DNA from 2 places in the Shewanella indica genome. Region 2 is predicted to be linked to the other one. Evidence: predicted binding sites of a transcription regulator. Region 2 holds the regulator's gene; the other holds the start of a gene.
What was found. Region 2 encodes FliA, which starts transcription of late flagellar genes. Its sites were predicted from a motif close to CTAAAGNTNNNNNNNNNNNNGCCGATA; they were not measured.
Positions count from the first base shown of each region.

Region 1 (4,815 bases), 1.2 Mb from region 2:
ATGCAAGAAAGTCCTGGTTATCGGCGCCGAGCGTCTCAGCTTCTATCTCGACTGGTCAAGAAGAGAGACCGCAGTACTGTTCGGTGATGGTGCCGGTGCTGTGGTGCTGGAAGCAACAGACAGCCCATGTGGCGTACTGGGCTATGAGCTCAACAATGACCCAGGTGGCCGCGATATTTTGAAGGCCAGTTTCGGGACGGGTATGGATAGATTTGTCGCCGAGTCGCTGGACTTCTACATTCAGTTCGACGGCCAGGAGATTTTCAAACGTGCCATCAACGGTATGGGTAAACTCAGCGCCCAAGTATTGGATAAATGTGGCTTGGATAAAGAACAAGTCGATTGGGTAATCCCCCATCAGGCTAACGAGAGGATCATCGACACTCTGGTACACAGAATGAAGATCCCCAAAGAGAAGGCCTTCGTCAATATAGCCAACTATGGCAACACCTCGGCCGCGACCATTCCCATCGCTATCTGTGATGCGTTGGAAAAAGGCATGATCAAGCCAGGACAACACATTCTGTCCTGTGCCTTCGGCGCTGGCCTCACCAGCGCGGCCTTGCTGCTGAAATGGGGTGATAGAGTCACACCGCTGAAACAGAGCGATGCCGAGCTGCCGCCATGCGAGCAGACAGGTATTGAACTGGTAAAACGCGCAGTAGACTATTTCTGCCATCGCGATAAGGCTTAAACGAATTAAGCAGAACCCCAAACAAAATGCCGTTCACTTTCAATGAACGGCATTTTCGTTTTTAGATGCCATACTTGGCCAGGAATAACATGTCCGGTCGCAACAAAAAGTTGCGCTGACGAATATAGAGTAAAATGCTTGCCGAAATAAACTCACTCAATTATACCGCTTTCTAAAAAAGAGAAGGCCTCGAGGTCTTATTCGCACCTTCTCTTAGGTCAGTTCTTGGCCCTACTTGAGCGGTTTGCTTATCCGGATGACTACCCGACGGTTACGGACCCGTTCATCACTGGAATCATTGGATGCCACATGCCGCCGTTCGCCGTGTCCTTCAGTATGGATCCTGTCTCCCGGGATACCCCGTGCGACAAAAAAATCTTTAACGGAATCAGCTCTCTGTTGTGAAACCTTCTGGTTAATGCTGCGGCCGCCATAACTATCGGTATAGGCATCAATCAGCACCAGCTCCACTTCAGGATCATAGGCCAGATACTCCTGCACCCGCGCCAGCTGCGCCTTGGAATAACGGGTCAACTCAGTACCGCCCATCTCATAGGTAAGCACGGTAAAGGCGATATCATCGAAACTGTAAGGCAGTAGATTGGCCAGACACTGCTTGAACTCGCGGTATTTCTGGGCAAAGTTGGCCGCGGAAAGGCCGACCGCCACCGTGTGGCTTTGGTTGTACCAATCGCTGTAGTAGAAAGTGGGTTCCATGCCGCGATCCAGCTCAGTCAGCATGGACCAGGCGGCCTGTTTCGGCACTTCGCCATTGAAGTATTTCTGGTAGCTCAACTCGGTAATCGCCTTTGATGTCACCCCGGGACGCCAGGCCGGCGCTTTGCTCATCAAGCGAGCATGAGTCACTGCATCAGGCTTTTGCCACATGTCCAGAGTAAACTGCAGATTCAGCTCTTTACCCGCATGACTGGAAAACACAGCTTTGCCGTAGGAGGGAATATCGTGCTCGAGGCTGCAACCTATGGGGGTGTTTTGCGCCACACGCCAATGAGAGTCGTCGAGTGACGCCACATAGTGCCTGAGATCCGCCATCGCCGACCACGGCAGACAAAGAGTCGACAGCAGAAACAGTTTACGCCACATAGAAATCTCTCTTTTCACACACCATGTTGTCTCTATCGGCAAAGAAATTCATTCCTTTAGCCTATAAAAACAACAATCGAACATGACACCCTGTTGATGTTTTAGCATAATAGCCGCTTCGTTATTTTCCAGGGGAAATGCATGACTCAGCCAAGCCTAGCCAACCAACTCAAGCACAGATTCAGGGGCTATTTCCCTGTGGTGATCGACGTGGAGACCGCTGGCTTCAATGCGCAGACAGACGCGCTGCTGGAGATTGCCGTCAGTCTGCTGAAGATGGATGCCGAGGGCAATCTGGGAATAGACAGAACCCTGCACTACCATATCGAACCTTTTGAAGGCGCCAACCTCGAGCCGGAGGCGCTGGCATTCAACGGCATAGATCCCAACAACCCCCTCAGGGGCGCCGTCAGCGAGAAAGAAGCTTTTCTGGAGATATTCAAGGCGGTGAAAAAAGCGCAGAAAGCAGCCGACTGCCACAGATCTATCATAGTGGCTCATAATGCCGCCTTCGATCACGGCTTTGTCAGCAAAGCAATCGAGCGCAATGATATCAAGCGCTCGCCGTTTCATCCCTTTGCTACTTTTGACACCGCCACGCTGGCCGGATTGGCCATAGGACACACAGTACTGGCCAAGGCCTGCAGCTTGGCCGGGATCCCCTTTGACAACAAAGAAGCCCATTCGGCGCTTTATGATACAGAGCGCACCGCCGAGCTGTTCTGCTACATAGTGAACCGCTGGAAAGCTCTTGGCGGCTGGCCTTTGCCTGCCACTGCCGAAACCGACACCCCGCAAGGGGATATCTAAACCGGCTCAGACATATAAGCCGACTAAAACTCTGGGATTTCCTGGCCTCAAGCCAAACTATTTGAGCGTTTGGCTTGAGGGTGCATCAGCAACCACCGACCAGTGACCAGAAAACAAAGACAGCCCGGCTCAAAACCAAGCTCTTGAGCCTCATATTTAAAGCCCGGTGCGACTGTCGAGTTTAAGAGCCTTAATCAAATCGAACACTTCATGGATCTCTTTAAACACTTGCTCTATGTCTGCGCTGAGATCCAGCGGCTTGAGTAGATCAAGTTGCGGCTCAAAATAGCTATGCTGACAGGCTATTTTGACAAACAATCGCCCCTGTTTAAAACAGGCTTCCAGCTCACCTTGATAAAATCCTGATAGTGACAACAAACGTTCCATGGTCACTGTATTAAGCACATATCTGGCTTCAAGCTGATCGTCACTGTAAACTTCAAATCTACGCTCAAAGTCCGGGTCTTCCAGCTTTACCCGCGTGAGTTTGCTTCTAAACTGCGCCAAGCCATTGGCCATAAAACCTTTATCGCGGCGCACCTGGATGGTGGCGGAAAATCTCTTTGGCAGCTCGAACTCTATCACTATGCCATCGAATAGCGTCTTATATTGGGGACCATTATCGTTCTTGCCTGTGCGTTCGAGTAACGTCAGTTCCCTAAGCAGAAAAGGCACATTAAGATACTTGCCTCTGACTGAGTTTTGAAAATAACCTTTGTCATAGTCGGGAAAGAGACCATAGTCTTTATAGCTTTCCAGTTCAGGCAATCCCGGAGGATTGAACGCAAAGCTTTTACCGAAATAACCCAGCAGTAAAGGATAGATCTCCTCGACTATCTGGGTACGCAGTTCACCTATCTCACTGCCTGCCCAGATATTGGCCAACACCACCAATCCCAGGGATACCAAGGCGCCGCCAAAACCAATGAAAAACACCCCATCTTTAAAATCCAGCATGAAAGCGCCATAGAAACTCATGGCAAAAAACAGCAAAAATGCCGGAATGCCGATAAAGGTGAGAGGCGCAACTATCTTTCTACGCTCTTTATACCTGGCAGCGGCGGCCTCTCGTACCGACTCATAACGCCGACACTTGGGGGCAATCTTTTTCCCGTAATACTGGCCGAAGGCCAGCTTGTCCTGCTCCGGGATCTCCAACTCCATTGAATTCATCCTGTTTTCTTTATTTTTGCCATTTTTGCCGAGCCAGCCCGTGACTATCCGACAATAGTCTCTAAGCCTCAGACTAAGCAGTTGGCAAAATGCACAACGAACACTGAGACTAACACTTCCCCCATTTACCGCAGCAGTTCACCAAAGGTCTCTTTTACTCCGGTAACCCGGCGTGCTCCAGAGAACAAAAACGCTGTCGAATAAAACTATTCTTACGTAGGGCTTTAAAGAGACAAAAATCCGATGACTCTTGTCATCGGATAATATTTATTTCGATAATATTGACGGCATTACAGCTTTCCTTTTCAACAAGGAGCCACTGCGGGTTTTATACCCGGAACAACAACAAACTTGTCTCGCTGCGCCGACAAAACTCAGGCGGCGATTCGTTGTTTCAGTTCTAACCAAGCGTTATCCACCAAACGATAGTCGGCATCTTCAAGCTCTTTAGCTGCCAGTTTCAGGCATTGTTGCATCCGCTCATTCAAGGCATCCAGCCCTTGCTCTGACTCGTTTTCCAGCTCGGCCAGCACCACGGCAAAATGGCCTTGAAGGTAACCGCTGGCAAACAGGGCATCATCGTCACCGCCGGCCACTATCTCGCCAATCCACTGCTCCAATGCCTGTTCGTACTTCTCTAACATGCTCTACTCCGCTAAGTCTGGGTTGGCCACCTGATACATCACGTAATCCCGGTAACCTGTCACAATTCGATAATAGCCACTAAGTTCGCTATCCAATTTCTGGTCGCCACTATCCACGATAAGCGGCCTGCCTTCAAGTGCTTTTAGTTTGCTTTTGGTGGCAAGAATGATGATATTTTCCTTGCCAATGCGCCGGATAAGCTCGGGCGACAACTGCTGATTGCCACGGCCAAGAATGTGCCCTTGCCCACCTATCAGGGTAATGATCAACTTAACCTTTTGATTTTCAGTGGCGCTCAATAACTGCGCCGCATTAAGATCCGAGGCCAGCAGGGTCTTGTTCTGCACCAGATCTACCCCGAGCAAGGTATTATCGAGCCCCAGCTCCTC
Region 1 is NZ_JAWXXR010000001.1:4,147,793-4,152,607, forward strand. It holds gene SIL79_RS18605 (ketoacyl-ACP synthase III) at 1-694, shown strand, start outside; gene SIL79_RS18610 (flagellar protein MotY) at 926-1,798, opposite strand; gene rnt (ribonuclease T) at 1,940-2,608, shown strand; gene SIL79_RS18620 (DUF3137 domain-containing protein) at 2,765-3,781, opposite strand; gene SIL79_RS18625 (YfcL family protein) at 4,156-4,425, opposite strand; gene SIL79_RS18630 (ATP-NAD kinase family protein) at 4,429-4,815, opposite strand, start outside.
Region 1: the regulator FliA is predicted to act here: its motif matches at 1,832-1,858, upstream of SIL79_RS18610 (flagellar protein MotY).

Region 2 (4,815 bases):
TGCCCTCAAGCGTATGATAGTGCAGGAGATAGCCGGTCCTGAGCCGGAAATCCCCGTCATAACTTTGGCGCCAGAATTGGAACAGATGTTGCATCAGTCAATGCAGGCGACAGGGGGCGAAGGTCCGAATATCGAGCCGGGACTGGCAGAGCGTATGCAACAGTCACTGGCAGGCGCAGCCCAGAAGCAGGAAATGGTTGGTCAGCCCGCCATATTGCTGACATCCGGCATGCTGCGTTCAACCCTGTCTCGTTTTGTTAAGCACACTATTCCCAATCTGCGGGTGATCTCTTATCAGGAGATCCCAGACGAGAAACAGATACGTATAGTGGCAGCCGTTGGCCAACAGGGGTAACCGAGAGTGAAGATTAAACGTTTTTTTGCCAAAGATATGCGCGCAGCCCTGGCTCAGGTGAAAGAGACTCTGGGCGCAGATGCCGTGATCATGTCCAATAAAAAGGTTACCGGCGGCATTGAAATAGTGGCAGCGGTTGATTATGACGACCCCAAGCCAGCAGCGGCACCAACTGCATCGCCTTTTATGGAATTGGGGGAGGATAAAGTCTCCCTCGGCGCTGGGCATGTACAGGCTAACAGAAAAGCCAAACCAGAGCCTGTGGCCGACTCATTGCAGGCTTTACTTGAGCGGCAACAGAGCCGTTTGAATGAACAGCTCGGACAGCAAAGTAACGTCAAGGAACTGGAGATGCCGGCTTGGGCCCAAGGGCTCACTGAAGAGCATAAACCAGCCCCACAGCTGCGGGAAAAAACACCTGAGCGGGCAAGTAAGGGCAATAGCGCCAAGCAACAACAAGAGATGGAGGCCATGCGTGAAGAGCTGGCTTCTCTGCGCGGCTTGTTGACTCATCAGCTGTCCAGTTTGATGGCGGATCAGCGTAGCCGCACCGATCCTGTCGGTGCCATGCTGGAACGTAAATTACTGGAAGCCGAATTCTCCCCTGAAGTTGCCGAGCGTCTGGCATCGCTGAGTCAGCACTATCAAAGTGCTGAGCTTGGGCATGCCTTGCCGCAAAGTCTGGCAAACCTGCTTGATAATCAAGGTGATGATTTAATGCGTCAGGGCGGTATTGTCGCGCTGGTCGGCCCTACAGGAGTCGGTAAAACCACGACATTGGCTAAATTGGCGGCCCGTTTTATTGCCCATCATGGCCCGGATTCCGTATTGTTGGTTACCATGGACCATTATCGCATCGGAGCCTTTGAGCAATTGGCAACTTATGGCAAAATAATGGGATGTCCGGTGAAGCAGGCTCATGACCTCAATGAGTTGGAGCAGATACTGTATCAGTTCCGCAGCCGGAAGCTGGTTTTGATAGATACCGCTGGTATGGGGCAAAGGGATATGCGCTTGTACCAACAACTGGATAACCTTACCGCCAATACCCGTTTGCCTATTCGTAGCTATCTGGTGCTCTCGGCGACCGGCCAACGTCGGGTGCTTGAAGAGGCGGTAAGTCATTTCCAGCGAATTGATCTCGCAGGGGCGGTTTTAACTAAACTTGATGAGTCCGTCTCTTTGGGTGCCGCGTTGAGCGTGTTGATCCAAAGTGGATTATCATTAAGTTATATTACTGATGGTCAAAGGGTTCCTGAGGATATGCAGGTCGCTGATACCCTGACCTTGGCCAAGCAGGCATTGGCCATATTGAACAAGACTGAAGCAAGTCATTTTAATAATAAAGCCAGGTCAGAAGAGATGACCTATGCATTTGAGTAAAGCTATGACCCGGGACCAAGCGAGCGGTTTACGAATGATGAATCAACCAAATAACGAAAAAGTAAAAGTAATTGCCGTGACCGGAGGCAAGGGGGGCGTGGGTAAAACCAGTGTCTCCATCAACACCGCGGTTGCTCTGGCAGAAAAAGGCAAACGTGTCCTGGTTTTGGATGCTGACTTAGGGTTGGCTAATGTGGATGTGATGCTCGGCTTACGCGCCGAACGCAATTTGTCCCATGTGCTATCGGGAGAGTCGGAGCTTGATGATATTATCGTTCGAGGCCCAAAAGGAATAGGTATTATTCCCGCCACCTCGGGGACTCAGGCCATGGTCGAACTGACTGCGGCTCAGCACGCCGGGCTTATCCGCGCCTTCAGTGAAATGAAAACCCAGTTTGATATCTTGGTAGTCGATACGGCTGCCGGGATATCGGATATGGTACTCAGCTTCTCCCGTGCATCACAGGATGTACTTGTGGTTGTCTGTGATGAACCCACCTCTATTACCGATGCTTATGCGCTGATTAAGATCCTCAGTCGTGAGCATGGTGTGTTCCGCTTCAAAATTGTCGCAAATATGGTACGGAGTTTGCGGGAAGGGATGGAGTTATTTGCTAAGCTCAGTAAAGTAACTGACAGATTTTTGGATGTGGCACTTGAACTTGTGGCAACCATTCCGTTTGATGAGAACCTGCGCAAGTCGGTGCGGAAACAGAAATTGATAGTGGAAGCCTATCCCAAGTCTCCGGCCAGTATTGCTTATCATGGACTGGCAAACAAGATTATGAGCTGGCCGATACCTCAGCAACCTGGGGGGCATCTCGAGTTTTTTGTTGAGCGCTTGGTTCAAAGGACAGATTACCGAGAGGATGGTACGAGTGAATAAAGCGGCTGCATACGCAGGTTTAAACGATAAGACACAGATCGTTGAGCATTATGCACCGCTGGTAAAACGAATAGCCCATCATCTGCTTGCCCGTCTGCCTGCATCGGTTCAACTCGATGACCTGCTGCAGGCCGGCATGATGGGATTGCTGGAAGCTTCATCCAAGTTTGATGGCAGCAAAGGCGCCAAGTTTGAGACCTTTGCCGGGATCCGCATTCGTGGCGCCATGATAGATGAGATACGCCGTGGCGACTGGGTTCCACGCTCGGTTCATCGCAATAACCGGCGAGTCGCTCAGGTGATGGATGAGCTCGAACAGGAGTTGGGGCGGGATGCCCGTGATAGTGAAATTGCCGAGCGATTGGAGATGTCGTTGGATGAATACCATCATATTCTCAATGATGTTTCCACCGGTAAAATCATAGGAATAGAAGATTTGGGGGTAGCGCCCGATGTGTTGATGTCGGAAGATATGCCGGCAGATGACACTTTTGAGGGCCTGGCTCAAAGCCAATTCCAATCAGCCTTAACCGATGCCATTAAGCGCTTGCCAGAGCGCGATGCCTTGGTTTTGTCGCTGTATTATGACGAAGCACTGAATTTAAAAGAGATTGGTGTCATTCTTGAGGTAAGTGAGTCCCGGGTGAGCCAGATCCATAGTCAGGCCATGCTGAGGCTGAAAGCCAAACTCAAGCACTGGACACAAGCGTAATTAATGATTGAGCAACTTATAAGTATGTCAGCTCACCGGAGGAAACCTTGGACAAGAATATGAAGATTCTCATCGTTGACGACTTTTCAACGATGAGACGGATCATTAAGAACTTGTTGCGAGACCTGGGGTTCAATAACACCCAGGAAGCAGACGATGGTTCAACAGCTCTGCCTATGCTGCAAAAGGGCGACTTTGACTTCGTCGTGACCGACTGGAACATGCCTGGGATGCAGGGAATCGACCTGCTCAAGGCGATTCGTGCCGACGAGCATCTCAAACATATCCCTGTGTTAATGGTAACTGCCGAAGCCAAACGTGAACAGATTATTGCGGCGGCTCAGGCCGGCGTGAATGGTTATGTTGTTAAGCCTTTTACCGCGGCTACGTTGAAAGAGAAATTGGATAAGATTTTCGAACGGCTCGGTTGAGTGGGGTGATGCAATGAAAGCAGAGACATCCGGGCTGGTGACTTTGGAGCAGGCACAGGAATTGGTTGCCTTGCTCAGTCAGGGAGAGCAGGATAAGGCCGACGAATTGCTGCGGGAACTGGCGGCTCCCCTGCAAAGGGATCTGTTCGAAGAAGTCGGTAAGCTGACCCGCCAGTTGCACAACGCCTTAGTGGATTTTCAGGTAGATAGCCGCCTTATTGAGCTTGCCAACACTGATATCCCAGACGCCAAAGAACGCCTTACCTATGTCATTGATATGACAGAGCAAGCAGCCAACAAAACTATGGACGCAGTCGAAGAATGCTTGCCTTTGTCGGATGCTCTGAGTACCAATCTGCAAAATGTCAAACCCGCCTGGGATAAGCTGATGCGCCGTGATTTGGCCTTGCATGAGTTCAAGGGCCTGTGTCATGACGTACAACACTTTATGCAACAGAGTGAAGCCGATGCTTGTCGGCTGCGGGAATTACTGAATCAGATACTGATGGCTCAGGATTTTCAGGATTTGACCGGACAGATGATCCGTCGGGTCATAGAGCTGGTGCGGGAAGTGGAAAACAGCTTGGTTTCGTTGCTGACAGTGTTCGGTGAGCAGCCGCTGGATGATCTCTGCGGCGCTGAGGATAAGAGCATAGAGGCAGAAGGCCCCATACTGAACGCAGAGCAACGCGAAGACGTGGTGAATGGTCAGGATGAAGTCGATGATCTGCTCTCAAGTCTGGGTTTCTAATTAGGAGTCAATTTAATGGCCTTTGATGTTGATGAAGAGATACTCCAGGATTTTTTGATTGAAGCTGGCGAGATCCTTGAGCTGTTGCAAGAGCAGCTGGTATCTCTGGAAAACAATCCGGAAGATACAGATTTGCTCAACGCCATCTTCAGGGGATTTCACACGGTCAAAGGCGGTGCAGGATTCCTCGGGTTAGGGCCCATGGTGGACGTCTGTCACGAGGCAGAAAACACCTTCGATTTATTGCGTACCGGTAAGCGCAGTGTCAACTCCGAGTTGATGGATATTATACTGCAA
Region 2 is NZ_JAWXXR010000001.1:2,920,191-2,925,005, forward strand. It holds gene flhA (flagellar biosynthesis protein FlhA) at 1-355, shown strand, start outside; gene flhF (flagellar biosynthesis protein FlhF) at 362-1,738, shown strand; gene SIL79_RS13130 (MinD/ParA family protein) at 1,743-2,624, shown strand; gene SIL79_RS13135 (RNA polymerase sigma factor FliA) at 2,617-3,336, shown strand; gene cheY (chemotaxis response regulator CheY) at 3,384-3,767, shown strand; gene SIL79_RS13145 (protein phosphatase CheZ) at 3,781-4,518, shown strand; gene SIL79_RS13150 (chemotaxis protein CheA) at 4,534-4,815, shown strand, end outside.